Regions from separate parts of the Gorillibacterium sp. sgz306347 genome, predicted to be linked through region 3. Evidence: predicted binding sites of a transcription regulator. Region 3 holds the regulator's gene; each other region holds the start of a gene.

Evidence for each region. Region 3 encodes LexA, which represses DNA repair genes until DNA is damaged. Its sites were predicted from a motif close to CGAACATATGTTCG; they were not measured.
Region 1: a site for LexA is predicted at 3,483-3,496, ahead of AC6I6H_RS07445 (YhjD family protein). Genes of this name have one in related genera too.
Region 2: a site for LexA is predicted at 1,453-1,466, ahead of recA (recombinase RecA). Genes of this name have one in related genera too.

The regions. Positions count from the first base shown of each region.
Region 1 is NZ_JCAPET010000010.1:1,331-7,033, reverse strand. It holds gene AC6I6H_RS07460 (hypothetical protein) at 1-121, shown strand, start outside; gene AC6I6H_RS07455 (endonuclease MutS2) at 221-2,305, opposite strand; gene AC6I6H_RS07450 (hypothetical protein) at 2,841-3,062, shown strand; gene AC6I6H_RS07445 (YhjD family protein) at 3,079-3,477, opposite strand; tRNA gene AC6I6H_RS07440 (tRNA-Leu) at 3,643-3,729, shown strand; gene argS (arginine--tRNA ligase) at 3,807-5,522, shown strand.
Region 2 is NZ_JCAPET010000022.1:15,161-20,863, forward strand. It holds gene AC6I6H_RS13030 (competence/damage-inducible protein A) at 1-1,136, shown strand, start outside; gene recA (recombinase RecA) at 1,536-2,579, shown strand; gene AC6I6H_RS13040 (RecX family transcriptional regulator) at 2,667-3,368, shown strand; gene rny (ribonuclease Y) at 3,685-5,235, shown strand; gene AC6I6H_RS13050 (TIGR00282 family metallophosphoesterase) at 5,310-5,703, shown strand, end outside.
Region 3 is NZ_JCAPET010000006.1:112,222-117,924, reverse strand. It holds gene nirB (nitrite reductase large subunit NirB) at 1-1,832, shown strand, start outside; gene nirD (nitrite reductase small subunit NirD) at 1,884-2,204, shown strand; gene AC6I6H_RS05565 (iron-sulfur cluster biosynthesis family protein) at 2,232-2,558, shown strand; gene lexA (transcriptional repressor LexA) at 2,645-3,268, opposite strand; gene AC6I6H_RS05555 (LysM peptidoglycan-binding domain-containing protein) at 3,443-3,898, shown strand; gene AC6I6H_RS05550 (DUF896 domain-containing protein) at 4,076-4,267, shown strand; gene AC6I6H_RS05545 (hypothetical protein) at 4,257-4,766, shown strand; gene AC6I6H_RS05540 (HAD family hydrolase) at 4,795-5,604, shown strand.

The DNA.
Region 1 (5,703 bases), on a different contig from region 3:
TATCGTCTGGCAGGAGCAGTTTTCCGCAAAGCAGGTCGAGTACATCGACAGCCAGGTTATGTCCGGTACGGTGCTGGATTGCTGGTATGAGACCAATGACAGCAAGGAACATGTCGGATAACGCCACGTCTCTTATAGATAAAACCCGGCCGCTTGGCGGCCGGGTTTTTTGCTGTTTGTTCATTGCCATGCCGTAAGCCGCCGGCCGACGGTTCTACCGCTACCGCAGCTCGTCTTCCGGAGTTTCAATGGTTACTCCTTCCGCGTGCTTACGGCTCAGAAGCTTTCGTTTTTTCCGGTTTTCCTTGGATTCAAACACGATATCCATGTCGTAGTCGGCGGGATAAAGATGCTTCCGGTCGATATAGGGCTTCAGCCGTTTGCGGTTGACCCGGACTTTCTCTTTCTGGATCAACAGAATCAGGTTGCCCCGCTCGTCTTCTTCCCGGTACACCACCCCCGGTTTTTTGAGATACGGTACGAAGACCAGGTCGCCGGTTTTGAAGCGCTGTCCGGCAGGCGGGCCGCCTTCCGGGCTTTCCGCCTCCCCGTTCCCGGGTTGGCCCCCGGAGTTCGGCTGTCCGTCGCCGCCGGCGGAGGAATTGCCTCCCGGCTTGGGATGCTCGCGCTTCGCGCGTTGGCGGGAAGGCGAAGCGGGCTGGCCTCCGTTTCCTTCCGGTGCAGCGAGGCCGGCGGAAGCCGCATGCTCAATCGGCTTGCCGGTTTCCGGATGCCCGCCTTCTTCGGAGGGCTCCTCCTCCATCCGCTCAAACGGAGAGGCCGCTCCGCTTGTGACTTCCCGGGCCCGGTCTACAATGCGCGGGTCGATGCCGAGCCGGAGCGCGATCAGGAACGCGTAGCTGCTGCCCGCTTCGCCGACCGTGAGCCGGTATAGCGGCTGGAGCGTTTCCGGGTCGAACTCCATCCGGGCGTTTTCGAAACCGGGTGTGCGGTCGGCAAACCGCTTGATCTCGTTGTAATGGGTCGTCGCGATGACGGAAGCCCCCTTCCGGTAGAGCTCCTCCAGTACGGCGATGGACAGGCCGATGCCTTCTCCTGGATCGGTGCCGCTGGCCAGCTCGTCAAGCAGGACCAGGGTGCGCGAATCGGCTTTTTGCAGCATGCGGATTACCGTCCGGATGTGGGAAGAGAACGTGCTGAGCGACTGATCCATGCTCTGGTTGTCGCCAATGTCGACCTCGATGTTCGTGTAAACCGGGACGGTGCTTTTCTCGGCAGCCGGGATGGGAATCCCAGAAAGCGCCATAAGGATCAGGAGGCCGACCGTTTTGAGCGCGACTGTTTTGCCCCCGGTATTCGGGCCGGTAATGACAAGCGCTCGGTAACGGTTGCCGAATTCCAGCTGGAGCGGGACCTTTGCGCCCTGCAGCAGCGGGTGCGTCGCGTTGACGAGACGGACCTGCGCTTCTTCATTGATGCCGACGGCGCGGCCGCCGACGCTTGCGGCGTATTTGCCCTTGGCGAAAATAAAGTCGTAGTTGCCGATCGTCTCCACGTTCAGCTTCAGCTCGGCTTGATGCTCCTCGGCCAAGCCAGTCAGCTCGGTGAGAATTTTTTGCTCCTCGACTGCCTCTTCCGCCTGAAGAACGGAAAGCTCCTCCTGCAGCGGAATCAGCTCCGACGGCTCCACGTAAACGGTCTGGCCGCTCGCGGATTCATCCAGCACGGAGCCGGCGATCCGTTTGCGGAATTCCTTTTTGACCGGAAGGACGTAATGCCCGCCGCGTTTCATCACAAGCGCTTCCTGCAAAATATCGCGGTGCTTGCCGAGCAGGCCGTCCAGCCGCTTCTTGATCCGCTCGTCCGCGATCCGGATTTTTTTGCGAATTTTGCCAAGCTCCGGACTGGCGGAATCCAGAATCGTGCCTCGGTCAATGCACCAGTCAATCGCTTCTCCCAGGGCGCGCAGGTCATGCATGGAGTAAGCGTAGACGGACAAGGAGGGAGCGAGCTCGGTTTTCCGGGTAATAAAATCGGTCCATTGGGTGCAGCTCCGGATAAAAAGGGCGATCGCACCCAGGTCGGCTGCCGTAAGCAAGTACCCCTTGCCCAGCAGGGCGAGGGGGCTTTCCATCCCGGTCAGCGTGGGAAGCGGAAGGCCGGAGCTGGTCTCCCATACTTTGCGGGCTTCATCTGCTTCCTGCAGGCGGGCCCGGATGGCGGGCGCGTAATCGGCAGGCTGAAGGTCTTCGGCCTGCCGGCGGCCGGCGAACGTAACGGCAAATTCCGCGATGGACGCCTTGATGCGGTCATAGCCAAGGGTGGTAAACGTTTCGGGATTCATGGGGTACCTCCTGGTTTGGTCAAAATAAAAAGGGCAAAGAGCGAACGTAAGCTACGTCACTCTTTGCCCTTAAATCGGGAGTGCTTCCGGCCGGAGAGAAGGCGGACGGTCCGTCCTCGGAGACGGACCGGGCGAGCCTTCGTGTGCGTCCTGCCGCGGCCCCCGTCTTTTGTCGAAGATCGGAAGGCGAGCGGAGAACGCAAAAAAACCGTGCGGCAGCACGGCTTCATCTCCTCGGAAGGTTCCCGGGCGGGGTGATTTCAGCTGTTCTTAACCGTGTTGGCTGACCCGAATCAGACGCACCAAACCAAGCCGCCTGTAGGCGCGGCTTCGATCAAGAGCATGCGAGGGTCAATCCGTTATGAAATTCACAGGTTAAGAACATACACCGACATCAAAATTTCCCCTTTGGGTTTGATGGTTTCATCATACGAAAAGCAAAAGATGAAAGTCAAGGGACAAAACGATTATAATGAAGGGACAGTTCGCCGCAGGAAAGGCGGCAGCAAAAGAGGGAGGGACGGGAAAGCGCATGATGAGCGAAGAAAAGTTGGACCGGTTCCGGCTGGACGGCACGAAGGTTCGTGTCATCCGGGACGCGGATCCGGCCAACGATGTGAAAGGCTATGTGATGGCTTGGGACGACAGCCATGTAGTCATCAAAAAGCTGAACCGCAAAATTCTGAAGCTGGGGCGGGAATATCGCATCCAGCCTTGGGACCTGCCAAGGGATGCGGAGGAATCCAATTCAAATTAACCGGCAGCCGTGCCGCTTATTCGCTGGGCTCCGCTTTCGTGTCGACATACCGGCCGGCCAGGAGGCTGATCTCGGTGGAAACCTCGCTGCGGGCCATGGAAAACACCTCGTGGTACCCGCGGCAGACGTACTTGCAGGTGACGCCTTCGGCGTTCTTGTCTTCGGAATAGATGCGGATGCCGGCCAGGCCTAGGCGCTGGCGGATGCGTCCGAAGTCTTCGCGCACGGCGTCCATCGTCCGCTGGATGACGACGACCGGAGGCAGACTGATCCGCAAGGAAGATTGGCGGATCGTGTCCAGATCCCGCTGCAGCATGGCAAGCAGGATGGGCAGCAGCATATATTGCTTCACGAGCACGCGCTCGGAATTGGCGGTAACGGGGGGACGGGTCAGGTCGATCGCGTTCATTGCCATGGATGCGAACCTCCGTTCGTATGTTTGTTTCCATTGTATTACAGATGAAAGCAGAACGCAAGCGATTTGCAAAAAAGAGTTTGACATCGGTTTGGCGGGCGTGTTATATTACTTTTTGTCCGCAAGAGATGTCATCGGGTAACAGCGGGGCAGCAAGCGGTGCATGCGGTCGTGGCGGAATTGGCAGACGCGCTAGATTCAGGTTCTAGTGGTGTAACAGCCGTGGAGGTTCAAGTCCTCTCGACCGCACCAACTACATAACATCGAGGGCACCCCATACGGGGTGTTTTCTTGTTTATTGACCGTTTTGAGAAAAGGAGAATGGATGTATGAACCGCTATAAGACATTGATCGGAGAGCTCATCGCAAACGCCGTGGAAGGCCTGGATGCCCAAGCGGTCGTCGAGCTGCTGGAATATCCGCCCAATCCGGAGATGGGGGACCTGTCCCTGCCCTGCTTCAAGCTGAGCAAGGCACTGCGCAAATCGCCGCAGGCCATCGCCGACGGACTCAAGGAACAGCTGCGGCATGAAGCCATCGAGAAGGCGGATTCGGTGTCCGGCTACCTGAACATTTACCTGGACAAAAAGCGTTTTGTCTCGGAGCAGGTGGAGGAGATTTTGCGGCTGGGCGCCCGTTACGGCTCCAGCACGCAGGGAGAAGGCAAAAACATCGTCATCGACTACTCTTCTCCGAACATCGCCAAGCCGTTTCATATCGGCCATCTCCGCTCGACGGTTATCGGCAACGCGATCAAACAGATTTTCACCTTTCTCGGCTATAACGTCATCGGCGTCAACCACCTCGGGGACTGGGGCACGCAGTTCGGCAAACTGATCGTCGCCTACCAAAGATGGGGCGATGCCGCGCGGGTGGAGGAGCAGGGGATCGATGAGCTTTTGCGCTTGTACGTGAAATTCCACGACGAAGCGGAGATAGAGCCGGCGATGGAAGAGGAAGCGCGCTCCTGGTTTGTCCGCATCGAGCAGGGGGACGAGGAAGCGATCCGGCTTTGGAAGTGGTTCGTTGAAATCAGCCTGGCCGAGTTCAAGAAAATATACGATCTCCTCGGCGTCAGCTTCGAGTCGTTCGCCGGCGAGAGCTTTTACAACGACAAAATGGCTCCGGTAATCGCCGAGCTGAAGGATAAGAACCTGCTGGAAGAGGACGACGGCGCGATGCTGGTCCGTCTGGACGATTACAACATGTCGCCCGCCCTCATGCTGAAAAAAGACGGCAGCTCCCTGTACCATACGCGCGACGTAGCGGCGGCGCTTTACCGGAAGAAAACCTACGATTTCGTCAAAGCCGTGTATGTGACGGACTATGCGCAGAACCTGCATTTTCAACAGCTGTTCAAAATCGTCGAGCTGATGGGCTACGAGTGGGCGGCGGACATGGTGCACGTCCCGTTTGGCCGCGTAAGCCTTGAGGGCATGAGCCTGTCTACCCGCAAAGGCAACGTCGTCAAGCTGGAGGACCTGCTTCTGCAGGCGATCGACAAAACGCGTGAGATCATCGAAGCAAAGAATCCGAACATGGAGAACAAGGAAGAGGTGGCCCGCCAGGTTGGCGTCGGCGCGATCATTTTCAGCGACCTTTATGCCAACCGGATCAAGGACATCGTGTTCTCCTGGGAAGAAGCGCTGAATTTCGAGGGCGAATCGGGCCCGTACGTCCAGTACACCCATGCCCGTGCCTGCAGCGTGCTGCGCAAAGCCGCGGCGGCCGATGCCGGTACTTCCGCGCCTACGGCCCAGATCGACCCTGCGCTTTTGCAAAACCCGGAGGCCCTCGGCGTACTGGCCGAGCTGGCGCGTTTCGGCGAGCGGATTGAGCAGGCCATGAACAAGCTGGAGCCGTCCATCATCAGCCGTTACCTGGTTGACGTGGCGCAGGCGTTCAACCGCTTTTACCACGAGTGTCCGATTCTGGTCGACGACACGGCGCTCCGTGCCGCGCGTCTTGCGCTCGTGGAATGCGTCCGCATCACGATCGCCAACGGACTGAAGCTGATCGGACTCCAGGCGCCGGAGAAGATCTGACCCGCGCCAAAGTCGGCATAAGGAAAGCCTCGTATGAACGGATTTTGCAAATCCGGTCATGCGGGGCTTTTTGGTTGTTTGCGCGCACATGCCGGTTGAGGGCTGCCGGGCGGGAGTGCTTGCGGCCAAACCGGGGGAGCCTTCCTTGGACGAGGGAGCGTGCGGACCGCCGGGGGAGCCG
Region 2 (5,703 bases), on a different contig from region 3:
GTTTGCGCCAGGCGCTGGAACTGGCCGCGGCACGCGCCGACCTTGTGATCTGCACCGGCGGTTTGGGTCCCACGCAGGACGACCTGACCAAGGACGTGCTGGCGGATATGCTTGGCGTGGGGCTGATCAGCGACGAACCTTCTTTGGAGAAGATGAAGAAGTTCTTCCGCGACCGGAAAACGGTTATGGTGGAGAGCAACGCCCGCCAGGCTCTGCTGCCGGAAGGAAGCGAACCGCTGCCCAACGACACGGGGCTGGCGGTGGGCGCCGCTATCGAGCGGGGCGGCAAACGTTATATTCTGCTGCCTGGACCGCCGCGGGAAATGAAGCCGATGTTTCTCGATTACGCCATTCCCTGGCTGCGCGGTGGAATGAACGGCGAAACGCCGCTTTTTTCGAAAATGCTGAAATTCGCCGGGATCGGGGAATCGAACCTGGAGCATGCGCTGCTTGATTTGATTCAGGCCCAGACAGACCCCACGATCGCGCCCTACGCCAAGGAGGGGGAAGTCACGATCCGGCTCACCACGCGCGCCGGCACGCGGGAAGAAGCGCTCGGCAAGATGGCAGAGACCGAAGCCGAAATCCGGAGCCGGGTGGGCCGGCATCTGTATGCGGAGGAGGACGTGTCGATTGAAACAGCGGTTTATCGGCTGCTCAAGGAAAAGGGCCTGACTTTGTCGGCGGCGGAAAGCTGCACGGGCGGGCTTGTCTCCGACCTGATCACCACCATCCCCGGCAGCTCCGAAGCGTTTCGGGGCGGCGTTGTTTCCTACTCGAACGAATTGAAGCGTTCGCTGCTCGGCGTCCCCGGCTCGCTGCTGGAAGGAGACGGCGCGCCGGGCGCCGTAAGCCCGGAAACGGCCGAAGCCATGGCGGATGGCCTGCGGAAGGCCACCGGAACGGATTATGCCGTGTCCGTTACCGGCGTGGCCGGACCGGGGCCTTCCGAGGGCAAGCCGGCCGGATTGGTGTACTTCGGAATCGCGCGCGGCGGGCGGCCGACGGCCGTTTACGAATCCCGCTTCAACGGGAACCGGGAGACCGTGAAGCTGAAGGCGGCCAAAACCGCGCTCTACCATCTCTGGGCCTCATTGAAGACGGAGGATGCTCCAGAGCCGTCGGGAACGCCCTAAAGTTTATTCCGAAGCCCATACAGGCGTATAGGCTTGGAGAGGGAGATACGGGCTCAGGCTCCCGGATTTCCGTCCGCCTCGCGGAAGCCGGCTCTGTGCGCCGTCCGGCTTGCGCATTCCGCCACCGGGCTTTATACTAAAGACAAGTTAACGGCGGAAGCACCGCAGCGAACCGGTTCGCTGCGGTTTTTTAATGCCGCGAGGGAGAAAGCGGACTGTTCCGAAAGGCGGGGGAATGCACATTAAGGGCCGGATGCGGCGCAAGCTTCCGGGAGCGGATGAAGGAATGACCGTTCGGCCGCAGAAGAAAAAAATACGAATGTATGTTCGAAAAATGCTTGGCAAATGCATCAAAAAAGAGTAAAATAGATATATAAACGCGAGAAGGATGTGAGTCGTTTGTCAGATCGGCGCGCAGCATTGGAAATGGCATTGCGCAACATTGAGAAGCAATTCGGCAAGGGTTCGATCATGAAGCTTGGAGAATCCACCCACATGCAGGTGGAAACTGTCCCGAGCGGTTCTCTTGCACTTGATATAGCCCTCGGAGTGGGCGGCTTCCCCAGAGGAAGAATCATTGAAATTTACGGACCGGAATCGTCCGGTAAAACCACGATCGCCCTGCATGCGATCGCGGAAGTCCAGAAGGCCGGCGGACAAGCCGCCTTCATCGACGCGGAGCACGCGCTCGATCCGCTTTACGCCAGCAAGCTCGGCATCAACATTGACGAGCTGCTGCTGTCCCAGCCCGATACCGGCGAGCAGGCTCTTGAGATCGCCGAGGCTCTGGTGCGCAGCGGCGCGGTGGACATCATCGTCGTGGACTCCGTGGCGGCTCTTGTGCCCAAAGCGGAAATTGAAGGCGAGATGGGCGATTCCCACGTCGGCTTGCAGGCCCGGCTGATGTCGCAGGCGCTTCGGAAGCTTTCCGGCGCGATCAACAAATCCAAGGTCATCGCGATCTTTATCAACCAGCTCCGCGAGAAAGTCGGCGTCATGTTCGGGAACCCGGAAGTCACGCCGGGCGGCCGGGCGCTGAAGTTTTACTCGACCATCCGGCTGGATGTGCGCCGGATTGAGACGCTGAAGCAGGGCAACGACATGATCGGCAACCGGACCCGGATCAAAGTCGTCAAGAACAAGGTGGCCCCTCCGTTCAAGCAGGCGGAAGTGGACATGATGTACGGGGAAGGCATTTCGAAGGAAGGCAGCCTGGTCGACATCGGCACCGAGATGGACATCGTCGACAAGAGCGGCGCATGGTATTCCTTTGACGGCGACCGGCTTGGCCAGGGACGCGAGAACGCCAAGCAGTTCCTGAAGGATAATCCGAAAGTGGCGGATACCATCGAGAAGAGGATCCGGGCGAACAGCAACCTGGTGACTGTCGTAACCGAACAGGAAGATGACGAAGACGAAGATCCGATTCTGGCATTGGAATAATACCTCCCGCCGCACCTCGCAAGGTGCGGCGTTTTTATGTTTGGCCGCAGCGCGCAGCGCCGGCCTCTGGACAAAGGAGCGACGCCCGTGGAGACGGACAATACCAACCGTGCAAAGATGATCACTTCCGTGGAACGGCAGAAGAAAAACCGCTCCCGTTATAACATTTACCTGGACGGGGAGTACGCGTTTTCCGTTCATGAAGACGTACTGATCAAATACAGGCTGCTGAAAGACGAACCCGTGGAGTCCGAGCAGCTGGAACGGATTTTGCATGAGGAAGAACAGAATAAAGCTTACCAGGATGCGATCCGGTTTCTCAGCGTGCGGGCCCGTTCCGTTCAGGAAGTCCGCAAAAAGCTGGAAACGCGCGGGTACGAATCGCCGTTGATCGAATCGACCGTGCGATTCCTACAGGAACGGGGGTACATCGACGACCGCCACTTTGCGGAGCTGTGGACCCGGGAACGGGTCACCCTGCAGAAAAAAGGCCGGAAATGGGTAGAGCTGGAGCTCAAGCAGAAAGGCATCGACCAAGGGCTGATTCGCGATGCGGTGGGCAAAATAAGCGAAGAAGAGGAGCGCGAGCAAGCGCTTTTTCTCGCCCGCAAAAAGTGGAAGCAGCTCTCGGGGGAGACGGTGGACCGGAAACGCAAGCTTTACGGGTTTCTGGCTCGACGAGGTTTTTCGCCCTCTCTTGTCTCGGGCGTTGTGAAAGAAGTTAGCGGTCCCGGCTTGGGGGAGGATGAATGGGACGGCGGCTTTTCCGAAGATGATTTAGCAGATTAATCATCTTATTAAGGGTGTTAATTTTCACGGTGCGCCAATTCCTTCCCCAAGGGGCCGCCCGTGTGAGGATAACTTGACAAGATTCTTACGCTACAGCTAAAATATTGATATCTCTTTCACTTAAAGTGATGATTCGCAAATAAGTAAAATCGCCAATTTTTACTTGTCTTTTTTCCTGCGAATCCAGCACCGAATCGGCGGAAAGCCGATGATTTATTATCCCGTTATGGAAGCATCTATGTGAAACGGTAAAAAGGGTTTACAACTGAACAAATCCCAAGCTAGTCTTCAGGGAACGGCGAGGAGGTGAAAATGGATGCCTAACGAGGCAATCGTTTGGGCCATCATCGCACTCGTTGTTGGTCTTCTCATTGGCGCTGGGATTGGATATTTTATCCGGAAGTCTCTTGCTGAAGCGAAAATTTCAAGCGCCGAGCGCGCGGCTGAACAAATAATCGAAAGTGCGAAAAAGGAAGCCGACGCACTCAAGAAAGAATCGGTGCTTGAAGCAAAGGACGAAATTCACAAACTTCGGGCCGAAGCTGATAAAGACATTCGCGAACGTCGGAATGAAACAGCGCGACAAGAGCGACGGTTATTGCAGAAAGAGGAATCGCTGGATAAAAAACACGAATCCCTGGAACGCAAAGAAGAGCAAATGGCCAACAAAGAGAAGCGGATCGATGAAACCCAAGCGCAAATCGATCAACTGCTGAAAGCACAAGTGACCGAGCTCGAACGTGTTTCCGGGTTAACGATGGAAGAGGCCAAGAACATCATCCTCACCAACGTGGAGCAGGAAGTACGTCACGAGACGGCTCAACTGATCAAAGAGATTGAACTGCAAGCGCGGGAGGAAGCCGACAAGAAAGCCAGAGAAATCATTTCCTTGGCGATTCAGCGTTGCGCCGCCGACCACGTGGCAGAGACGACGGTATCCGTGGTCACCCTGCCGAACGAAGAGATGAAAGGGCGCATTATCGGACGCGAGGGGCGGAACATCCGTGCTCTCGAAACCTTGACCGGCATCGATTTGATTATCGACGATACGCCGGAAGCGGTCATCCTTTCCGGGTTCGACCCGATCCGCCGCGAAATCGCGCGGAATGCGCTGGAGAAACTCGTTGCGGACGGACGGATTCACCCGGCCCGCATCGAAGAAATGGTGGAAAAGTCCCGCAAGGAAGTGGACGAACGCATTCGCGAATACGGCGAGCAGGCGACCTTCGAGGTCGGCGTTCACGGCCTGCATCCGGATCTGATCAAAATTTTGGGCAGACTCCGTTTCCGTACCAGCTACGGTCAGAACGTGCTGAAGCACTCCATGGAAGTTGCTTATCTGGCAGGACTTATGGCTGGAGAGCTCGGGGAAGACGTTACTTTGGCGAAACGTTCCGGGCTTCTTCACGACATCGGCAAGGCGCTTGATCATGAAGTGGAAGGGTCCCATGTTGAGATTGGGGTCGAAATAGCGAGGAAGTACAAAGAGCATCCCGTCGTGGTGAACAGCATTGCTTCCCACCACGGCGACGTCGAACCGACATCGGTTATCGCCATGCTGGTCGGCGCTGCCGACGCCTTGTCGGCCGCCCGTCCGGGAGCCCGCCGCGAGACGCTCGAGACGTATATCAAACGTCTCGAGCGGCTTGAAGAGATTTCCGAGTCCTTTGACGGCGTCGAGAAATCGTACGCCATTCAAGCCGGACGCGAAATCCGGGTTATGGTGCAGCCGGAAAAAGTGGACGACACGGAAGCGTTCCGCCTGGCGCGCGACATTACCAAGAAGATTGAGAATGAACTGGACTACCCGGGTCATATCAAGGTGACGGTAATTCGCGAAACACGCGCGGTCGAATATGCCAAATAGGAAACCCGCGAGACGAAAAGTGGCCGACAGGCCACTTTTCCCCTTTCTGCGGCGAAACGAAGGGAGGAGCCCCTGTGAGGGTATTGTTTATTGGAGATGTGGTCGGTTCGGTGGGCCGCGACGCGCTGAAGCGCCAGCTGCCGGGCCTCAAAACGAAATACCGGCCCGATTTCATTATCGTAAACGGTGAAAACGCGGCGCATGGCAGAGGCATAACCCGTCCGATCGCAGCCGGCTTTTTCGAGCTGGGCGTTCACTGCATTACGATGGGCAACCACACGTGGGACCAGAAGGAGATTTTCGATTTTATCGAGGATGAACCGCGATTGATCCGTCCCGCAAACTTTCCGGAGGGAACGCCGGGGAACGGCTCTTGTTTGCTGAAAAGCGGAAGCAAAGAGCTGCTTGTGGTCAACCTGCAGGGCCGGACGTTTCTTCCGCCGATTGATTGCCCGTTCGCGAAGGCGG
Region 3 (5,703 bases):
TGGAACGGCAGGGCATCAAATTTGCGATGGGCAAGCAAACCGCAGAGCTTTACGGCGACCAACGGGTACAAGGCCTTCGGTTTGCCGACGGCGGGGAGCTTCCGGCCGAGCTGGTCGTGATGGCGGTCGGGATCAAGCCCAACGTTCAGGTGGCCGTGCAAAGCGGGATTGAAGCCAAGCGCGGCATTCTGGTCGACGATCTTATGCGGACCTCGCTGGAGGACGTCTATGCCGTCGGAGAATGCGTCGAGCACCGCGGCGTTTGTTACGGACTGGTCGCTCCTTTGTTCGAGCAGGGTACCGTATTGGCCAAACATTTGGCCGGCGCGGAAACCGAAGGCTACCAAGGCTCGATTGTGTCAACGAAGCTAAAGATTTCGGGCGTGGATGTGTTCTCCGCAGGCGAGTTTTTGACCGCTCCCGAGCATACGGTCATCGCGGCGAAGGACCAGTGGAAACGGACCTACAAGAAAATATTGCTTCGCGATAACAAAATTGTCGGTACCGTTCTTTTCGGCGATGTGACGGATTCCGCCGTCCTGCAAAAATACGTGCGCCAGGGCGTCGAGATGACGGACGAGATTTACGGCCAACTGATGGGAAGCGGCTGCAAGCATGAAGGAAAAGGCGCTTCGGTCGAAGCCATGGCGGACGATGAAATCGTCTGCGGCTGCAACGGGGTAACGAAGAAAACGATCGTCGATGTCATCCAAAACCAGGGCCTCACCACCGTAGACGAAATCAAGGCCTGCACCGGCGCGACGCGCTCCTGCGGAGGCTGCAAGCCGGTAGTCGAACAGATTTTGCAGTATGTTCTCGGCGACGGCTTCAGCGCTGCCGCAAAGCAGGGCATCTGCGACTGCACGACCCTGAACCGGGACGAAGTGGTTGAAGGGATTCGCGGCCAAGGCTTCAGGACGATCCGCGAAGCCATGCGCGGCCTCGGCTGGAAAAACGAAGAGGGCTGCTCCAAATGCCGTCCGGCGCTGAACTATTATCTGACCATGCTCTATCCCGACACGTATGTGGACGAAAAGGAATCCCGTTTCGTCAACGAACGCCTGAACGCCAACATTCAGAAGGACGGCACGTATACCGTCGTTCCCCGGATGTACGGCGGGGTTACAACGCCGGAGGATTTGAAGAAAATTGCCGACGTATCCTTGAAATACAACATCAAAGTGGTTAAGGTAACAGGAGGACAGCGCCTCGACCTGGTCGGCGTCCGCAAGGAGGATCTGCCGAAGGTGTGGGAGGAGCTGGATATGCCTTCCGGCTATGCCTATGCCAAATCGCTGCGCACGGTGAAAACATGCGTCGGCGCGCCTTTGTGCCGGTTCGGTACGGTGGACTCCATGGCCATGGGCGAGCTGCTGGAACGCAAGTTTGAACGGCTGGACTTCCCGGCGAAGTTCAAAATGGCGGTTAACGCCTGCCCGCGGAACTGTGCGGAATCGTGCACCAAAGACATCGGAATCGTCGGCAACGACGGCGGCTGGGAAATCTTTGTCGGCGGCAACGGGGGCATCAAGCCCCGATTGGCCGATTCCTTGTGCAAGGTGAAGACGGACGGTGAACTGGTGGACGTAGTGGCAGCCGTCATGCAGCATTACCGGGAGACCGGCAAGTATCTGGAGCGGACCTCGGAATGGGTGGAACGGATCGGTCTGGACGCGATCAAGCAGGCGGTCGTGGAAGACACCGACAACCGCGCAGCCCTGAAAGCGCGCATTGAGTTCGCGCTGCAGAAAGTAGAGGACCCGTGGAAAAAGGTACTGGCCGACGATAAAGCCCGGTCGGCATATTTTGAAGTGGTTCAACCGCAGCTTTGAGGATTCCGGTCCGGCAGGCCGGGTAATCATAGAAGGGAGTGCTTCAGGCTCATGACGCAGCAGGCAAACGGCATTTTCATCGGCAAAAGCGAGGCGTTTCCGTCCCGGATCGGGAGAACGGTGCAGGTGGAGGACCGGGTTTTGGCGGTTTTCCGCACCTCCGACAAGGAGCTGTTCGCCATCGACAATGCCAGTCCGCATCCGAAAGGCGGCACCTTGACGGAAGCCATTGTTTCCGGCCGGTACATTTATGATCCGCTTTACGATTGGAAAATCGATTTGGCCACAGGTCTTGTTCAAGCGCCCGATCAGGGGCAAGTGCAGACCTATGTGGTGAAGGAAGAAAACGGGGAAGTAAAGCTTTTCCTGTAGGATCGGGAACGGGAGGAGGAGCAAAGCATGAAGATCACGCTGAACGAGCTGACGGAGAACCGGTTAAGGGAGCATCTGGGCGGCGGAAAAGGCTGCTTCAAGCTGTATTACGACACCGAAGATTGCGGCTGCAATGGCGTGCTCGTGCTCCAGCTGCTGGATGCTCCGAATAGCACCGACATCAAGGTGCAGGACGATCCTTTTCTCTTCTACGTGGACCGGCAGCAGCAAGGGCAGTTTGACGAAACGATGCGGCTGGAGGCGGAGGAGCGATACCCCTCCTTCAAGGTCAGCAGCGAAGGCTCGCTGTTCAGCGCCAATGTCCGGGTCAAGGACCTGAGGGAAGCGCGCTGACAGAGACGGTTGAAAACCAAAGGAACAAAGCAAAACCCTCGCGCCGGATGGACGCGAGGGTTTTGCTATGCCGTACCCGGAATGGATTAATGAATATCCCGGAATACGCCGACAACCTTGCCGAGAATGGATACGTTGGGAAGAATAATGGGGGCCATCGTATCGTTCTGCGGCTGCAGCCGGATGTGGTCCCGTTCCTTATAGAAGGTTTTAACCGTTGCTTCATCGTCTTCCGTCATGGCAACGACAATGTCGCCGTTGTTGGCGGTTTGCTGCTGGCGAACGATCACATAGTCGCCGCTGTGGATGCCGGCGTTGATCATGCTGTCGCCTTCGACCGTCAGCATAAAGACGGTATGGTCCCCGACATAATGAGAGGGGAGAGGGAAATAGTCTTCGATATTCTCGGTTGCAGTAATGGGCATGCCGGCCGTCACTTTGCCGATCAGCGGAACGCGGGATACGGCAAAGGAGAACACCGTTTCGGTCTCTTCTCCGCCGCCAAGCAGCTCGATGGCCCGGGGTTTGGTCGGGTCGCGGCGAATCAGGCCTTTCTTTTCCAGGCGGTCCAGGTGACCGTGTACCGTGGAGCTGGAAGCGAGACCGACGGCTTCCCCAATCTCCCGGACGGAAGGCGGATATCCCTTTACCCGGACTTCGTTGCGGATAAATTCAAGAATGGCCTGCTGGCGGCCGGATAATTTCGTCAATTGAATCACTCCATCATAGGAAATGTAAGCAAATTATAACATAGAACCGGAGTTCGTACAAACATAAGTTCGAGTCCGTTCGCACAAGAACAAACATTTGTTCGCTTTTTCTGTTGACATGAACGTATGTTCGCTTTATAGTAAAAGCAGAACAAATGTTTGGGAGGGCTTGATATGAATTCGGTCATCGTTTATTGGGGCAATAATCGGACGAGTAGTTTACATAATGAAAATACCGGTAAACAAAAGATGAATATGCCGGCTGCCAAGCCGGATTTTTCCCGCCGCTTGACCGCTGGACCCAAGTATAAACTGATGGCTGTAGTTTTCGCTATGCTCGTAGCGGTGACCTTTTTCTCCGGCTTTTTGCTTAAAGCTTATGCGGTAGGAGTAGATTCTGCCAAGGGGACGAACACAGGTTCGGACTCCTCTGTTGCGATAAACCTGGAAGAGAAAGCATCCGTAAAGCTGATCGATGTCGGACCCGGGGATACGCTGTGGAGCATTGCGAGAGAACACCGCAACGGCGTGGGAATGTCTCGCTATATCGATCAATTGATGAGCTGCAATGATCTGGAAAGCCCGCAGCTTCAAGTGGGTCAAATTCTTGCCTTGCCCCCGTCCAATTAAGTCCATTTCAACAGGCTATTCACATACAGGAGCACCGGTTTTGCCGTCATCCGCCGGATGGCCCGAAAGCCGTGTGCTTCTTTGCATTTGCGTCCCATTCATTCGGCCGGATTGCCTTGACAACCTTTCGGGCGAATGGCAAAGTAGAAGGGATAACGCAACACGGGAGGCTGAAACATGAACATGGATGAAACGGTTGCCCGGATCAACGAGCTTGCCCGCAAGGCCAAGTCGACCGGTCTGACCGACGAGGAGCTGGAGGAACGCAACGAGCTCCGCAAAGTATACATTGAAGCGTTCAAGCGGTCCTTGAAATATCAGCTGGAATCCATCAAATTCGTAGAGGATGAAGAAAACAATGTCCCGTAAATGGGAGCGCATGGTTGAGAAGAACCAGAAAGACATCAACAAGAAACGCAAGAAGGACGGGCTTGCTCCTTTGGGAACCGTCACCAAGGAAAATCAAATCACCTATAAAGGGCGCTACTGGATTCTTCCCATCTTTCTGATTTTCATGACCGTCGTCAATCTCTGGCTGACCTATTCCGCCGGAAACATGACGCAAAGCGCCTGGATCTGGTTTGCGGTTTACGTCGCTTTGGCGCTCCTGCTGCTCGTGATCAACCGGCCGACGCTGTCAGTCGGCAGGAACTCGCTGACCGCCCGCCGGTTCACCGGGTTTCAAACGGCATACGCCCACGAGATTGAGGAGATCCGGCTGATGAAAAGCGGCCTCGTCATCCAGATGAAGGTGAAGCGCAAAGCCTGGACCTTTACGAAGTTTATTCACCGGTTCCCGGTGGCGGAGGTTTCGAACGCGCTGCGCGAGTTCGCCGTCCGGAACGATATCAAACTGAACGAAATGTAAGGATAATTCGGAAAGTCGGGGGATTAGGATGGCCATCAAAGCGGTTTTATTCGATTTGGATGACACGCTGCTGTGGGATGAGCGGAGCGTAAAGGAAGCTTTCGAAGCCACCTGCCGGTATGCCGCCGAATGCCGGCCGGAGCTTGACCCGGACCGGCTGGAGGAAGAGGTCCGCCGGGAAGCGAGGACGTTGTACGAGTCCTTCGAGACGTTTGCGTTTACCAAAATGATTGGCATCAATCCCTTTGAAGCGCTCTGGGCCAACTTTTCCGGCGGCGAGCTGGAAAGCTTCCGCAAGCTGGAGTCGCTGGCTCCCGGCTACCGCAAGGAAGCCTGGACAAGAGGGCTTGCGGCCGCCGGAGTCGAAGACGCCGGTCTGGGCGCCGAGCTTGCGGAGCGTTTTCCCCGGGAGCGCCGTTCCCGACCGCTTGCGTACGAAGAAACCTTCGAAGTACTGGACGAGCTGAAAGCATCGTACAAGCTGCTGCTGCTGACCAATGGCGCGCCGGACCTTCAGCAGGAGAAGCTTGCCGGCTTTCCCGAGCTGGCGGCTTATTTTGATCATATCATCATTTCCGGCGAGTTTGGCGAAGGCAAACCGGCCATGACGATCTTCCGCCGCGCCGCCGAGCTTTTGGGCATTGATTCGTCCGAAGGCATAATGGTCGGCGACAAATTGACGACGGATATTCTCGGTTCCGGCAGCATCGGCATGCGCAACGTCTGGATCAACGCGCACGGCGTGACGCGGACCGACGAAATCGTGCCCACTTACGAAATCACCCGGCTCCGGGAACTGCTCGGGGTACTAAGCAAGATCAAGGAAGAAGCGGAATAAACGGTTCCGTTTGAACGAAGCACAAGGCAAATCCTCCGGACCGCCTGGGGAATTTGCCTTTCTTTGTGTTTTGCTTCAAAAGAAGAGAGAGTTCTTTTT